Regions from separate parts of the Paenibacillus sp. D51F genome, predicted to be linked through region 2. Evidence: predicted binding sites of a transcription regulator. Region 2 holds the regulator's gene; the other holds the start of a gene.

Region 1 (7,884 bases), on a different contig from region 2:
ATCAAGAACATGGACTTCGGCAAGATTGAAGCCGCCTCGCTCGGTACCGTGCGCCAGCGCATCAAGCTGAAGCAGGGGATCGGCCAGGACGACGCCAGGAAAATCAATATCCTTATCCGCGACTCCAAGCTGAAAGTGAAAAGCCAGATCCAGGGAGACCAGCTGCGCGTAACCGGCAAGAGCCGCGACGATCTGCAGGCTGTCATGGCTTTGCTCCGCGGCGCGAATCTGGAGCTGGACCTGCAATATACGAATTACCGGTAACAATTTTGACAGCGGGTTTTCGGTTCGTTTATACTTTTATCGTATAGGGACCGGCTATGTCTGTTCTTTTGAGAATGGCCTCCCGGGTTGCGTACATACTTTAGGTTAGAGTTTTGTCAGGGAGGGGAACCCGCGTGAATTTGGCCAACAAGATCACGCTTGCGCGTATTTTTCTCGTGCCTGTAATCATGTTCTTTTTGCTGATCCGTCTTGATCTGGGATCCATAAAGTTCGGGGACTATCAAATTACGTACACGCAGATGATCGCCACGCTGATATTCATTATCGCGGCCAGCACGGATGGCCTGGACGGATATTTGGCCCGCAAGAACAAGATGGTGACCAATCTCGGCAAGCTTCTCGATCCGCTCGCCGACAAGCTTCTCGTCGCGGCCGTGCTTATTTCTCTGGTCGAGATGGATAAGCTGAGCGCTTTGTTCGCTATCGTCATCATCAGCCGCGAATTCGCAGTGACCGGCCTCCGGCAGATCGCTCTGCTGGAAGGCTCCGTACTCGCTGCAAGCACTTGGGGCAAGTGGAAGACCGGCGTCCAGATCGCCATGATCATCGTGCTGCTGCTCAACAATTTCCCGGGAGCATTCCTGGACCTGCCTCTGGATCTGATCCTGAGCTGGGCTGCCGCATTGATTACGGTATGGTCGGGCATCGACTACTTCATCAAAAACCGCAATCTTATCCCGGTTGAATAACCGGCTGGAAAAGGCCATCGATCCCCGCCGGGATCGGGGGCCTTTCTTGTACGCTGGAGGATGGCGCCGCCGTCTGCATCCTTCATTTTGTTTGGGAACGCTTGGCTGGCATCGAGGAACCTGTGCACGGATGGCGTTCCGCCGATGGTCTAGTCATTAATCATCGCAACAAACCCAATCCTGGAGGAGAAATGCCATCATGAAAGCCGAAATCATTGCGGTCGGAACCGAGCTGCTGCTTGGCCAAATCGTCAACACCAACGCGCGTTACTTGTCACAAGAGCTGGCAGGCCTGGGCATCGACGTGTATTTTCAGACGGTCGTCGGAGACAATGCCTCCCGGCTGAAAGAAGCGATCTCAATCGCTTCTTCCCGGGCCGATCTGCTCGTCTTCACGGGAGGTCTGGGGCCGACGATGGACGATCTGACCAAGGACGTGCTTGCAGACATGCTCGGTCGCAAGCTGGTTGTCCACGAGCCTTCCCTGGCGAGAATGGAAGCCTTCTTCGCGAGCCGCGGCGCCCATATGGTGGAGAGCAACATCAGGCAGGCGAACTCGATCGAAGGAAGCGCCGCACTGGACAACGAAGCGGGACTCGCCGTCGGCAATGCCCTTGAACAAGACGGCATCCGATATATTCTGCTGCCCGGACCGCCGATGGAGATGAAGCCGATGTTCGAAGGTCCCGCGACAAGCTGGATCCTTCAGGAATACGGCCGTGGAGCGGCGCTTCACTCCCGCATTCTCAGATTTGCCGGCATCGGCGAATCCAAGCTGGAGCATGAGCTGATCGATCTTATCGAAGCCCAGACCGATCCGACGATCGCTCCTTACGCCAAGGAGGGAGAGGTGACGATCCGCCTGTCGTCCAAATCGCCGAATGAAGCGGAAGCTCTGAAGCGGATCGACGATATGGCCGCGACGATCCAGTCGAGGGTCGGCAGCTACCTGTATGCGCAGGAGGACATCCCGCTGGAGGAAGCGGTCCTGCGGCTTCTGCGCGACCGCCGGCACAGGCTCAGCAGCGCCGAGAGCTGCACCGGCGGGCTGCTCGCCGAGCTGATCACCTCGAGGCCTGGCAGCAGCGGAGAGTTCCTGGGAGGCGTCGTCACGTACACCAATGTGCTCAAGCATCGGCTGCTCGGCATTCCGATGGAGATGCTGGAGGGCGCGGGAGCGCCGGGGGCGGTAAGCGAGGCGACGGCAGCCTTGATGGCCCAGCGGGTGTCCGAGACGACCGGCAGCGACTGGGGCGTATCCATAACGGGCGTAGCGGGTCCGGGAGAGTCCGAGGGCAAGCCGGTCGGACTTGTCTACATCGGCATCTCGCGCAAGGGCATGGAGGCTTCCGTATACACGCTGCAAGCCGGCGGCAGCCGGGACATGGTGCGGATGCGCGCAGCCAAGCACGCCTTGTACCGGCTGTGGACGTTGCTGAAGGAATCCTGAGCCGCCGATTCCGGAGGAATGCGCCGGCGGCAGTCGGCCCGGCTCCGGCTATGTTCCGGGTTCTCTTGTATGGACATCGGGAATGGGCTACAATGGAGACAGTTAACGGAAGAACCGTAGCTTGCATGCGCAGCTGCGGTTCTTTTTTTGTCGAGATGCCGCAGCGGATACGGAGGTGGCGCCGCGGACAAGAAAAGCGAATGTATGTTCGAAAAAAAGCTTGGCAAAGTAATGCAAACAGGCTATGATAGAACTATAAAATGATGAATGAAGGATGTGGATCTCTTGTCAGATCGCCGCGCAGCTTTAGATATGGCTCTCCGCCAGATTGAGAAACAATTCGGAAAAGGCTCCATTATGAAACTAGGCGAGTCCACGCATATGACCGTTGAGACGGTTTCCAGCGGTTCCCTCGCATTAGATATCGCACTCGGCATCGGCGGATTCCCGCGAGGCCGCGTCATCGAAGTATACGGTCCGGAATCCTCCGGCAAGACGACGGTCGCTCTCCACGCGATCGCGGAAGTGCAGCGCACGGGCGGACAAGCCGCCTTCATCGATGCGGAGCATGCGCTTGATCCGCTTTATGCGAGCAAGCTCGGCGTCAACATCGACGAGCTGCTGCTGTCGCAGCCGGATACCGGCGAGCAGGCTCTCGAGATCGCCGAGGCGCTCGTGCGCAGCGGCGCGGTAGACGTCATCGTCATCGACTCTGTCGCCGCTCTCGTGCCGAAGGCCGAGATCGAAGGCGAGATGGGCGATTCCCACGTCGGCCTTCAGGCGCGCCTCATGTCGCAGGCGCTGCGCAAGCTGTCCGGCGCCATCAGCAAGTCGAAGACGATCGCGATCTTCATCAACCAGCTTCGGGAGAAGGTCGGCGTCATGTTCGGCAATCCGGAGACGACTCCCGGCGGCCGCGCCCTGAAGTTCTACTCCAGCGTTCGTCTCGACGTGCGCCGCATCGAGAGCATCAAGCAAGGCAACGACGTCGTGGGCAACCGCACACGGATCAAAGTCGTGAAGAACAAGGTGGCGCCTCCGTTCAAGCAGGCGGAGATCGACATCATGTACGGAGAAGGCATTTCCCGTCAAGGCAGCATCATCGACATCGGCGTCGAGATGGACATCGTCAACAAGAGCGGCGCTTGGTTCAGCTACAACGGCGACCGTCTTGGTCAAGGCCGCGAGAATGCCAAGCAGTTCCTCAAGGACAACCCTGCCGTAGCGGATACGATCGATACCAAAATTCGCGAGGCGCATAACCTCAACGCTGCCGCCGAGCGGGCAGCCGCGGGTATCAATCCTCCTGTAGAGGAAGACGAGCTGGACGAGCTGGAGCTGGACGTTTAAGCCGTCCTGCAAGCACTCCGGGAGTTCTTGCACGGAATAGACCGGCCTGACAGGGAAGCACCTCTGAATCGTTCAGAGGTGCTTTTTTGCTCAAGCTATCCGATCGTGGATCAGGAAGGAGGCACTATGCAGGACAGCAGCGAGAAAGTCGTGACCAAGGTAGAGCCTGACTCCCGCAAACGTTCCTATTACTGGATCTGCCTGGACGGGAATGAGGAGCCGGAGTTTTCCGTCCATGAGGATATACTCGTCAAGTATAGGCTGCTCAAAGGGAGCGTTCTCAGCAGCGAGGAGCTGGAGGGAATCCAATCGGAGGGAGACCGGTATAAGGCTTATGCCTCAGCTCTGTATTATGCCGGATTCAAAATGAGGACGGCCAAGGAAATGGCGGACTATCTGAAGCGCAAGGAATATACGGAGCCAGATATCCGCTATGCGGTCGAACGGCTGCAGCAGGAGAAGGTCATCGATGACCGCGATTACGCGAGAATGTACGCCGCCCAGAAGGTGAAGAGCAGCCAGAAGGGGCGCCGGCTGATCCGTCAGGAGCTGGAACAGCGCGGGGTGTCGAAGCTGACCGCCGGCGAGACGATCGAAGCGCTCGATGTCGGGGCCGAACGGGATGCGGCATTCAAGGCCGCGGCCAAGAAATGGCGGAGCCTCAAAGGCGAGGATCGCGATAAGCGGCTGAAGCTGACAGGATTTTTGCTGCGCCGCGGTTTCCAGGGCGATCTGGTCCGGGAGGCCGTGCGGCATGTGTCGGAAGGGGAGGAACTGGAGACCGAAGGGCTCTGGCTTGACAATTGAAATTGCGTAAAGCTACAATAATAGTGCATCCGCGAGTGAAAGGGATGTATTTCCTTTCGTAAATGGGTTCAAGATTATTAGTCTCCATTCTACAGTCTTAGACACGGTTTGGAACCGAATCGCAACAACTGAATATCATTCCCGGCTTTTTTTCAGCCTTGGTGAATGCAACGAGGAGGTGAACAAGATGAACGCCATTTGGGTGGTCTTGATCGTTCTCGTTGTTGGCGCGATTACCTTTGGGATTGGTTACTTCGTCCGAAAGTCGATCGCCGAGGCTAAGATTTCCAGTGCAGAGCAGGCTGCCGTCCAGATCGTCGAGCAGGCGAAGAAGGAAGCGGATGCCCTGAAGAAGGAAACCGTGCTGGAAGCGAAAGACGAAATCCATAAACTCCGTTCTGAAGCGGATAAAGACATTCGGGAGAGACGCAACGAGAATCAGCGTCTCGAAAGACGGCTGCTGCAAAAAGAGGAGTCACTGGATAAAAAACTAGAAGCACTCGAACGCAAAGAAGAATTGGTAGCCAACAAGGAGAAACGAATCGAAGAAACACAAGATCAGATCGACTCCATCTACAGGCAGCAACAGAGCGAGCTCGAACGGATCTCCGGCCTGACCACAGAGGATGCGAAGAGCATCATCTTCACCAATGTGGAACAGGAAGTCCGCCACGAAACTGCCCAGATGATCAAGGAAATCGAGCAGCAGGCAAAGGAAGAGGCGGACAAGAAGGCGCGCGACATCATATCGCTGGCTATCCAGCGTTGCGCCGCCGACCATGTGGCGGAGACGACAGTATCGGTCGTCACGCTGCCGAACGAAGAAATGAAGGGCAGAATCATCGGCCGCGAAGGCCGCAACATCCGCGCGCTGGAAACTTTGACGGGTATCGATCTTATCATCGACGATACGCCGGAAGCGGTCATCTTGTCCGGCTTCGATCCTATTCGGCGTGAAATCGCCCGCACCGCACTTGAGAAGCTCGTTGCGGACGGACGGATTCACCCGGCTCGAATTGAAGAGATGGTGGAGAAATCCCGCCGCGAGGTGGACGAGCGTATCCGCGAGTATGGGGAGCAGGCAACTTTCGAAGTCGGCGTGCACGCCATCCATCCGGATCTCATCAAGATTCTCGGCCGCCTGAAGTACCGGACGAGCTACGGCCAGAACGTGCTCAAGCACTCCATGGAAGTCGCTTATCTGACCGGGCTGATGGCCGCCGAGCTTGGCGAGGACATCACGCTGGCCAAGCGCGCCGGACTGCTGCATGACATCGGCAAGGCTCTTGACCATGAAGTGGAAGGATCACACGTCGAGATCGGCGTCGAGCTGGCCCGCAAGTACAAGGAGCATCCGGTCGTCATCAACAGCATCGCGTCCCATCATGGCGACTGCGAAGCCACTTCCGTCATCGCGATGCTGGTCGGAGCGGCAGACGCCTTGTCTGCAGCGCGCCCAGGCGCACGCCGCGAGACGCTGGAGACGTACATCAAGCGTCTGGAGAAGCTGGAGGCCATCTCCGAATCGTTCGACGGCGTCGAGAAATCGTACGCTATCCAGGCCGGACGCGAAGTTCGCGTCATGGTGCAGCCGGAGAAAGTCGACGATACCGAGGCTTTCCGCCTTGCCAGAGACATCACGAAAAAGATCGAAGGCGAGCTCGATTATCCGGGACATATCAAGGTCACGGTCATTCGGGAAACCCGCGCGGTCGAATACGCCAAGTAATACCGTGGATCATCCCGCTCTCCGGAGCGGGATTTTCTTTGCAATCCGAAGGAGGCAAGTCATGTTGAAAGTCATGTTCATCGGAGATATCGTCGGCAACGTCGGCCGCACGGCGCTGCGCAAGGCGCTGCCCGCTCTCCGGTCCAAATATAATCCCGACATCATCATCGTGAACGGCGAGAATGCAGCGGCGGGCAGGGGAATTACGGCCGCGATCGCCAAAGAGTTTTTTGACTGGGGAGTCAACGGCATTACAATGGGCAACCACACCTGGGACAACCGGGACATCTTCGAGTGGATCGACGATGAGGAGAGGATCGTCCGCCCGGCCAACTTCTCGTCTCAATCGCCAGGCCGCGGAGCGGCTGTCATCAAGGTGAACGGCAAGAAGCTCGGCATCCTGAACCTGCAGGGCAGGACATTCCTGCCGCCGAATGACGATCCGTTCCGCGTGGCGGATGAGCAGCTGGAGCTGCTGCAAGAAGAAACCCGCTGCATCATGGTCGACTTCCATGCGGAAGCGACATCCGAGAAGATCGCGATGGGCTGGTATCTTGACGGCAGGGCGAGTCTTGTCGTCGGCACGCATACCCATGTGCAGACGAACGACGACCGGATCCTTCCGGGCGGGACCGCCTATCTGACGGATGTAGGCATGACCGGGCCGATGGACGGCATCCTCGGAATGGAGCGGAACGCCGTGCTGCACAAGTTCCTGACCGGCCTTCCGTCGAGATTTGTCGTGGATGAAGGCGATTGGCATCTGCACGGACTCCTTGTCCATATGGACGAAACGACCGGACAGTCTGCGAAGCTGGACAAAATTCGATTGACCGAGACCTCTCTAGCGATGTACTGATAAGAACTTTGGCGAGCCCTGGAGACGGGTATCGGAATGGAAGAAGGAATTTTTTGTCCTCTCTCGAATAGGTATGAAAGTAGTGTAGAGCCGCAGCTACCCATCATTCCCGAGGAGGTACTTTCCATGGAAGTATTAAAAGTTTCCGCTAAGTCCAATCCAAATTCCGTCGCAGGGGCACTGGCTGGAGTTCTAAGGGAACGTGGAGCTGCTGAGCTGCAAGCCATCGGGGCTGGAGCCATCAATCAGGCGATCAAGGCGGTAGCCATCGCCCGAGGTTTCGTCGCTCCGAGCGGGGTAGACCTCATCTGCATCCCCGCCTTCACCGATATCGTCATCGACGGCGAAGACCGCACAGCCATCAAGCTGATCGTAGAGCCGCGCTGACGACCGGACAATTTATCCCATTCGACCTGTTTACGGTGTAAGCAGGTTTTTTTGCGTCCATTTGAGGCTATGGATTCATATCATGCAAAACGGAACAGGAGGCTGCAGGCCATGAAACACCCTGTACTCGGAGTCGCGGATCTGCATTGCGACGTGCTCAGCAAGCTGCTGAGAAATCCGGAGCTCGACGTCTGCCAAGCCGCTGGCGGCTCCGACAGCCGGCAGCTCGACGTGACGCTTGACCGTCAGCTGGCAGCAGGTTATATGCTTCAGGCCTACGCGATTTATTTGACGGAGAGCAGGCCGAAGACATTCGACGCCGTTCTCA
Region 2 (7,884 bases):
CGCGGAGACGCCGACGGCCGCCTGTCAGAGAGGCCTGCGGAACTTCTCCAGGAATCGCGTCGGATATTCCGAAGGAAGGCGGCTCGCCTCGTCCAAAGCAGCAAATTGCTCCTTCGTCAGCTCCCAGCCCGCGGCTCCCATGTTTTCTTCGTACTGCGCGTAAGTGCTCACTCCGAAGATCGGCGACGTGATGCCCTTCTGCTGGATGAGCCAGCGGAGAGCCGTTTGCGCCGGCGTCTTGCCGGCTTGCGCAGCGACCTCCATCAAGACGTCCAGGATGCGGAAGTTAGCATCCGTATTCCGGTATTGCCAGGAGCTCTCGCCGGCATTCGCGGTCAGCCTGCCTTCTGTCGGCTCCTGGCGCCCGTAACGGCCGGTCAGGAAGCCTCCGCCGAGCGGCGCCCATGGAATGATGCCGACGTTCTCCTCCAGGCAGAGAGGCACCATCTCCCGGTCCATCTCGCGGTTCAGGAGGCTGTATTGCGGCTGCACGCTGATGAAGCGCGACCATCCCCGGCTGTCGCTCATGGCGAGCGCCTTCATCATCTGCCAGGACAAATAGTTGGAGCATCCTATGTATCTGATCTTGCCGGCGGAGACGAGATCGTCCAGAGCGCGAAGCGTCTCCTCCAGCGGCGTCGCATGATCCCATACATGGACCTGATAGAGGTCGATATAATCGGTGCCGAGCCGCTTCAGGCTCGCTTCCACGTTCTGAACGATATGCTTGCGCGACAGTCCGGCTCCGTTGATATGCTCTTCCGTCTGCATGCGGACCTTGGTGGCCAGCACATATTCGTCCCGATTGCCTGACATCGCCCGTCCGACGATCTCCTCCGATCTGCCTCCGGCATAGACGTTGGCGGTATCCAGGAAATTGCCGCCCTCGCCGCGAAAATGGTGGATCATGCGAGTCGCTTCTTCTTCAGATGTCGTATTGCCGAACATCATCGTTCCGAGACACAGCTCCGAGACGGCCAGCCCGCTTTTGCCGAGCAATCGGTATTCCATTTTATTGGCCCCCCTTGTTCTCGTCATCCACCCATTCAATGGTGTCCAGCTGCTGCTTGAAATTGCGCTTGAAATTGGCCAGATACTGCTGTCTGAGCTGCGTCCGTTCTATGACTTCCTCAGGCGTCAGCCCGACAGATTTGTGCTTGCGGGAAAGCTCGTTGATCCTCGCGATCAAGGTATCGATATCCACTAGTCGTTCACCTCTGTTCCTTGACGTTTCCTTCTAACTTTGAACTACGGAGAAGAGCTTGTCAAGAAAGCCAAAAAACCCCGGCGATGTCCGCCGGAGCTGATACCTATCGAGATGGAATTAGACTCTACCAAGCAAGCTGAAGCTCTAAAAGAAGCTGTTCAAGATTGCTTGGGAATGATCAAGGTCTGTCCCGCCTGCAAATCGGAATCCTTCAGCCCGTTGCGCTCCTTGATCATAAATACGCTGCGCCTGATGTCGTTGGAAAGGCCGGAATTCCCGGCGATGGACCATAGAGTGTCGCCGCTCGTCACCGTAATTGTAAGCTCGCCTTCAGCTGCGGGGGGGATGAGAGATGAGCTCGCTCCGGAAAATCCCCAGAAGCTGGAGAAGATCAGAAGGAACAGGAGGATTGACGCGGCATAAGGAAGCAGGCGGCGCAGACGGCTGTTCCCAGATGGCTTTGCAGAGCCAGCGGAGGAACGGGTGATGAAACTGGAATCGCCAGCGCCTGCTCCAGGACGGAAGCATTCCTTGAGATAAATATGTTCCTGCTTCTGCTCTTGCCTGCGGACCGTTGCCTTAGAGCCGCGCTCCGGCGTGCTATATCCAGATAAAGTCATCATGACCGTTCACTCCCCAAACGTTTGTTCTTATTCACAGAATAACACGAACATTTGTTTTGGTCAACGTTTATTTGGAACGTATGTTCGCAGGACGCGCATGCCCGATGCGAACGGCTGTTTCTCGAACTTATGTTTGTACGAACTCGGGTTCTGTGCTATACTTTGCCTACATATTTCTTTCTACTAATTTCTAGTTTTGGAGTGATTGCGATGTCTAAAGTGTCCAACCGCCAGCAGGCCATTCTTGACTTCATCAAGAACGAAGTCCGGGACAAAGGCTATCCACCTTCAGTACGTGAGATCGGCGAGGCGGTAGGCCTGGCATCCAGCTCCACGGTGCATGGCCATCTGGACCGCCTGGAGAAGAAGGGCCTGATCCGCCGCGACCCTACCAAGCCGCGCGCCATCGAGATCCTCGACGGCGACGATGCCGCCATGCTGCCCTTTCCCGTCTCGATCAGCCGCGTTCCCGTCGTCGGCAAGGTAACGGCCGGAGTGCCGATCATGGCGACTGAGAACATCGAGGAGTACTTCCCTTTGCCGGCTGATTATGTCGGCGACCACGAGGTGTTCATGCTGAGTGTCGTCGGGGAGAGCATGATCGAAGCGGGCATACATAATGGCGATTACGTCATCGTCCGCCAGCAGCCTTCCGCCAGCAACGGCGATATCGTCGTGGCCATGACGGAAGATGACGAAGCGACGGTCAAGACGTTCTACAAGGAACGCGACCATATCCGGCTTCAGCCTGAGAACTCCTCCATGGAGCCGATCCGGCTCAAGAATGTGACGATACTCGGCAAGGTAATCGGATTGTTCCGCAATCTTCACTGAGGCTTGTCCCTTTCCGGCGAATAGGAAGTCTCTTCCATTACCCCCATGCTTCCGGCTTTATTCAGCCATTCGCGCACTCTGACTGAGTGCGCGTTTGTTTTTCAAAGGTTCTTATTTTTCGCTGCTTTTCGCATGCTCATTGGAACTTTTCATGGAAAAATTCGTTCCGGTAGATATGCTTGGAGCCAGGGTATTGAAAACTCATGTAGAACCCGAAAGATTCAAGATGAATTCCGGTCAAGTGCCGGCTTCGCACATAAGGCCTGATCAATCGACGGAACCTTTCCTCCTGCCCGCTTCGAATCAGAACCGCCGCCTCCCTGGCGAAGATCCCGCTGCCGGCCAACTGCCGGTAGAGCGGCAGCACGGCCTCCGAAAGCCTGCGGAGCATGGCTGCAGAGAAAGCGGATTGCGCCGTTCCGGGAGGAATGGTCGTCGCATTCGTGTACGTCTGAACAGGCGGCGGATATTTGAAGTCCACGAAGAAACCGATGCCGTTCGTACTGAACGAATTGACCGGCGCAAGCGGAATCTCCTCCCTGAACAGCTTCAACAGCGTGTCGAGATCCGCCGCTCGTACAGCAGCGCTCCATTCCTCAGCGAATGGACGGCTTCGAACGAACCGGGCGTATAGCGGCAGCATGCTGGAGGCTGTCCGCGCAAGCACGATTCCCGACACCCGAGCCCGCGGCTTTGATTGTCTTGCCACGCTCTTCCCCCCTGTGGACCGGATCAGGACCGCAATCCTCCGGCAAGATGCCTATGAGTATGAGCCTATGCCCTCTCAGATTGTCTGAGAACAAAGAAAAAACGGCTTGTCCGACAGGACAGCCGCTGTTAAAGGCCTATAGAGTGCGAGCAAAGCAAGTATCGAGAGCGCAATGCTGCAGCGGCGGATACCGCCGATCACACCAATTGTTGGAGTCCCTTATCGTCTGCTCCGTTATGTTACAACGGTTTTGTCATGAATACGCTGTTCGGGTCCTCCGCATAGTCGGCGAACGGTCCGCATTCAATGAAGCCGAAGCTCTCATACAAATCCCGGGCCGGAACGAAAGCAGCCATGGTGCCCGTCTCCAGGCTTATCCGAACGTAGCCCCTTCGTTTCGCTTCCCCGATGATATGTTCAAGAAGCTTTCGCGCAACCCCTTTCCTCAGATGCCTTGAAGCCGTCCTCATGGATTTGAGCTCGCCATGACTGTTGTCCAGCTCCTTGAGAGCGCCGCAGCCGAGCAGCTCATCCCCCTCCCATACGCTCCAGAACGTAATTTCCGGTTTCTTCAAACCGCTGAGATCCAAGGCATGCATGCTTTCAGGCGGAGAATTATCGGCCATCGCCTGCAGATGTTCCCCGATCAATGCCTGGATTTCAGGTCCGTTCAAGTCGTCCACGGTTATGCGCATCATTCGCTTTCTCCCCTAACCAATCCGTTTACCGTATTATATCGGCGTTCAGCCCAGAAAAATAGGGAGATGCGGAAAGAAAATGTTCCTCTTTTACGCCTTGCTTTTAGACCAGGCTGGCTGATCATCAGCGGCATGTATGCGTTCATTGCAATCTCGGCAGCTTCCGAACGCATCCGATCGGGTTTCCTTGTATCGTTGTTCCAATTCGCGCTCCGATCGCCGGCAACCGCATCAGCCTCTGCCTTTCTAAAGGTTCCTGTCCAAGAGCATGCCTACTTGTTCTGCTATGCTTTGAGAAGAACCGGGTATTTCTTTTTTGAAATACGACTCCACAATACCTACTACAGCCGCACCAAAAAACTGCAGAACCACCTCTTTGCTCAGACCGGCATTTCTCCCTGCCGCAGCATCCACTTCGCTTTCTAATTCCTCGATGACGAAATCAAGGAAGCGGCTCCGAAAAAAAGGGGCTCCTTTGCTCGACAACATGGCCGAAAAGAAGGAATAGTGCCGTTCAAAATAGTCGAACCAAAGTGAATTCCCTTCTGCAAAAGACAGATCGGATCCGACTGCGCACAGCTTTCCAAGCTCGCCGATATGCTCTTCGATTAATTGATCCAGCAAGTCATACTTGTCCAAATAATGATGATATATAGTTCTCCGGCCAACGTTCGCCCGGTCAGAAAGATCTTGCATGGTGATCTCATCAAAGCTCTTCTCTGATAGGAGTTGAACAAAAGCATTCTTGATGGCTTCTTTAGATTTCAGTATTCTTCTATCCACGGTCGACACTTTAGCCATCACCATACTTTTTTTGGAATTTACCGCACATTTCACATCGCCTTGTGCAATAAGGCGCAAACGCAGCCAGATTGATCCTTGCAGAGAGTTATCTGCCATCTTATATTATACACATATGTGCGATATCGCACTATCATGCAGTTTATTGCACGACTTGCTACACCAGCTTACACAATAAACTAGACCAGGAGGCAGTCATTATGTCGGAACAAAAAGTATGGTTTATTACAGGTGCAGGACGCGGCATGGGGGTTGATATTGCAAAGGCAGCCTTGGCAGCGGGACATAAAGTCATTGCTTCCGGACGCAATACAGATAGAGTCAAGCAGGCAATCGGAGATGACGAAAATCTGCTCGTTGTCAGATTGGATGTTACCAGCCTTGAGGAATCCAAATCAGCCGTACAGGCAGCCGTTGAGCGTTTCGGCACGATCGATGTGCTTGTCAATAATGCGGCCAGCTTTTATGCAGGCTTCTTTGAAGAGCTGGCCCCGACGCAAATCCAGAAGCAACTCGACACCAACCTCATCGGACCGATGAATGTTACGAGAGCCGTTCTTCCCGTCATGCGCAAAGCTCGCTCCGGACATATTATTTCCATCTCTTCGCTCGCAGGCATCGTCGGCCAAGACTTTTGCGTGGCGTATTCGGCTTCGAAATTTGGCCTTGAGGGCTGGATGGAGTCTCTCCAGCTGGACGTCGCTCCATTCGGAATCCACACCACCATTGTCGAGCCAGGCTTCTTCCGGACCGAGCTGCTTGAGCCGGAGTCGACCATTTGGGCCGAGCTGAGCATTGACGATTACGCCAGCCGCACAGCAGCAACGCGCTCCGGATGGGAAGCAATGAACGGGAAACAAAGCGGGGATCCATCCAAGCTTGCCCATGCGCTGCTTACCATCGCCAGCGAGAAGCAGCCTCCGCTGCGCTGGATTGCCGGCGCAGATGCAGTCGCTGCTATTGAGCAAAAGGTGAATGAACTTCAGAAGCAGATCGATGCTTATCGCGGCTTGTCCACGTCTCTGTCTTATGAGTAAGTGAAGGAAAAACATTTAACAGAGGAGAAATCAAGGATGGCAAAATATGAAGAAGTAAAACATGGAGTTATCTTTCCCGTTGGAGAAAAAAATGAAGCCTATGCAAACTATTTCATAGGCCAAAGTTATCTCAAAACCTTGATTGCCGACCCTAAAGTAAATGTCGGTGTCGGGAACGTGACCTTTGAACCCGGATGCCGGAATAATTGGCATATCCATCGGGATGGATTCCAGCTTCTGCTCGTTACGGGGGGCGAAGGTTAGTATCAGGAAGAAGGGAAGCCTGCTCAACGGCTGAAAGCCGGCGATGTTGTCGTTACTCATGATGGCGTAAAACATTGGCATGGCGCGGCAAAGGACAGCTGGTTCGAGCATCTTGCCATTACGGCCGGCAAGCCGGAATGGCTGGAGCCCGTATCGGATGAAGTTTACGAAAAGGCATCCCAGTAGAGGCTTCATGGTTGAGTTTGAAACGACAAAGCCCGCTGACCATTTGGTCAGCGGGCTTAAATTTTGCATGGAGAATTCAGGCGCATAGTCACTATGAGCGCAGCGATCGGTTCATGCAGCGACTCGGCCATTGGCACGGCGTCCCTGCCGCCTCAGCCGTTTGCCTTCGCTGCTGCCATTCGAGCACTCTGGCTGCAACGCGGTTCTCTACACTTAGTACAGAGTCAGGTACTGATCGCGTTCCCACTCATGCACTTGCGTCTTGTACATGTCCCACTCGATTTCCTTGAGCTCGTAGAAATGCGCCAAGGCGTGGTCGCCGAGAGCTTCCGTAATGATCTCGCTGCGCAGCAGCTCGTTCAGAGCTTCGCGAAGATCCTCCGGCAGGCTCGGTATGCCGTCCTCGAGACGCTCTTCGTCGGTCATGACGTAGATGTTGCGGTCGATCGGAGCCGGCAGCGGCAGCTTGTTCTTGATGCCGTCCAGGCCCGCCTTCAGCATGACGGCCAGAGCCAGGTACGGATTCGCCGCCGGATCCGGGTTCCGCACTTCGACGCGGGTGCTGAGGCCGCGGGAAGCCGGAATGCGGATCATCGGGCTGCGGTTGCTTGCCGACCAGGCGACGTAGCTCGGCGCCTCGTAACCAGGCACCAGACGCTTGTAGCTGTTGACGGTCGGATTGGTGATGGCGGTCATCGCGCGTGCATGGCGCAGAAGGCCGGCCATGTAATAACGCGCCGTCGGGCTGAGTCCGAGCTGGTCGTCCTCGTCATAGAAGGCGTTCTCTCCGCCGCGGAACAGCGACTGATGGCAGTGCATGCCGGAGCCATTGACTCCGAACAGCGGCTTCGGCATGAAGGTCGCGTGCAGGCCGTGCTGGCGCGCGACAGTCTTGACGACGAGCTTGAAGGTCTGGATCTGATCGGCCGCTTTGATGGCGTCCGCATATTTGAAGTCGATCTCATGCTGGCCGGGAGCGACCTCGTGGTGGGAAGCTTCGATCTCGAAGTCCATCTCCTCGAGCGTCAGCACGATTTCGCGGCGGCAGTTCTCGCCGAGGTCCATCGGCGCCAGATCGAAATAACCGCCCTGGTCGTTGAGCTCGGTCGTCGGCTCGCCCTTCTCGTTTGTCTTGAACAGGAAAAACTCAGGCTCGGGGCCGACGTTCATCGCGGAGAAGCCCATATCCTCGGCTTCCTTGAGCACGCGCTTCAGAATGCCGCGCGGATCGCCGGCGAACGGCGTGCCGTCCGGCATGTAGATGTCGCAGATCAAGCGGGCGACGCGGTCCTCCGTAACCCACGGGAATACGACCCATGTGCTGAGGTCGGGATACAGGTACATATCGGATTCCTCGATGCGGACATATCCTTCGATCGAGGAGCCGTCGAACATCATTTTATTGTCGAGAGCTTTCTCAAGCTGGCTGACCGGGATCTCGACGTTTTTGATCGTGCCCAGCAGATCCGTGAACTGCAGACGGATGAATCTGACATTCTGTTCCTTGGCGATGCGCTTGATATCT

What was found. Region 2 encodes LexA, which represses DNA repair genes until DNA is damaged. Its sites were predicted from a motif close to CGAACATATGTTCG; they were not measured.
Region 1: a site for LexA is predicted at 2,622-2,635, ahead of recA (recombinase RecA). Genes of this name have one in related genera too.

What each region holds. Positions count from the first base shown of each region.
Region 1 covers NZ_JBKFAO010000001.1:30,458-38,341, reverse strand. The annotation lists gene ACLBWT_RS00165 (YajQ family cyclic di-GMP-binding protein) at 1-264, shown strand, start outside; gene pgsA (CDP-diacylglycerol--glycerol-3-phosphate 3-phosphatidyltransferase) at 399-974, shown strand; gene ACLBWT_RS00155 (competence/damage-inducible protein A) at 1,174-2,424, shown strand; gene recA (recombinase RecA) at 2,692-3,774, shown strand; gene ACLBWT_RS00145 (RecX family transcriptional regulator) at 3,901-4,581, shown strand; gene rny (ribonuclease Y) at 4,769-6,310, shown strand; gene ACLBWT_RS00135 (TIGR00282 family metallophosphoesterase) at 6,375-7,169, shown strand; gene ACLBWT_RS00130 (stage V sporulation protein S) at 7,296-7,556, shown strand; gene ACLBWT_RS00125 (dipeptidase) at 7,668-7,884, shown strand, end outside.
Region 2 covers NZ_JBKFAO010000012.1:16,929-24,812, reverse strand. The annotation lists gene ACLBWT_RS18945 (aldo/keto reductase) at 25-1,011, opposite strand; gene ACLBWT_RS18940 (DUF896 domain-containing protein) at 1,013-1,204, opposite strand; gene ACLBWT_RS18935 (LysM peptidoglycan-binding domain-containing protein) at 1,366-1,830, opposite strand; gene lexA (transcriptional repressor LexA) at 2,041-2,664, shown strand; gene ACLBWT_RS18925 (hypothetical protein) at 2,801-3,373, opposite strand; gene ACLBWT_RS18920 (GNAT family N-acetyltransferase) at 3,613-4,068, opposite strand; gene ACLBWT_RS18915 (TetR/AcrR family transcriptional regulator) at 4,318-4,863, opposite strand; gene ACLBWT_RS18910 (SDR family NAD(P)-dependent oxidoreductase) at 4,944-5,909, shown strand; partial or broken gene ACLBWT_RS18905 (cupin domain-containing protein) at 5,946-6,359, shown strand; gene glnA (type I glutamate--ammonia ligase) at 6,573-7,884, opposite strand, start outside.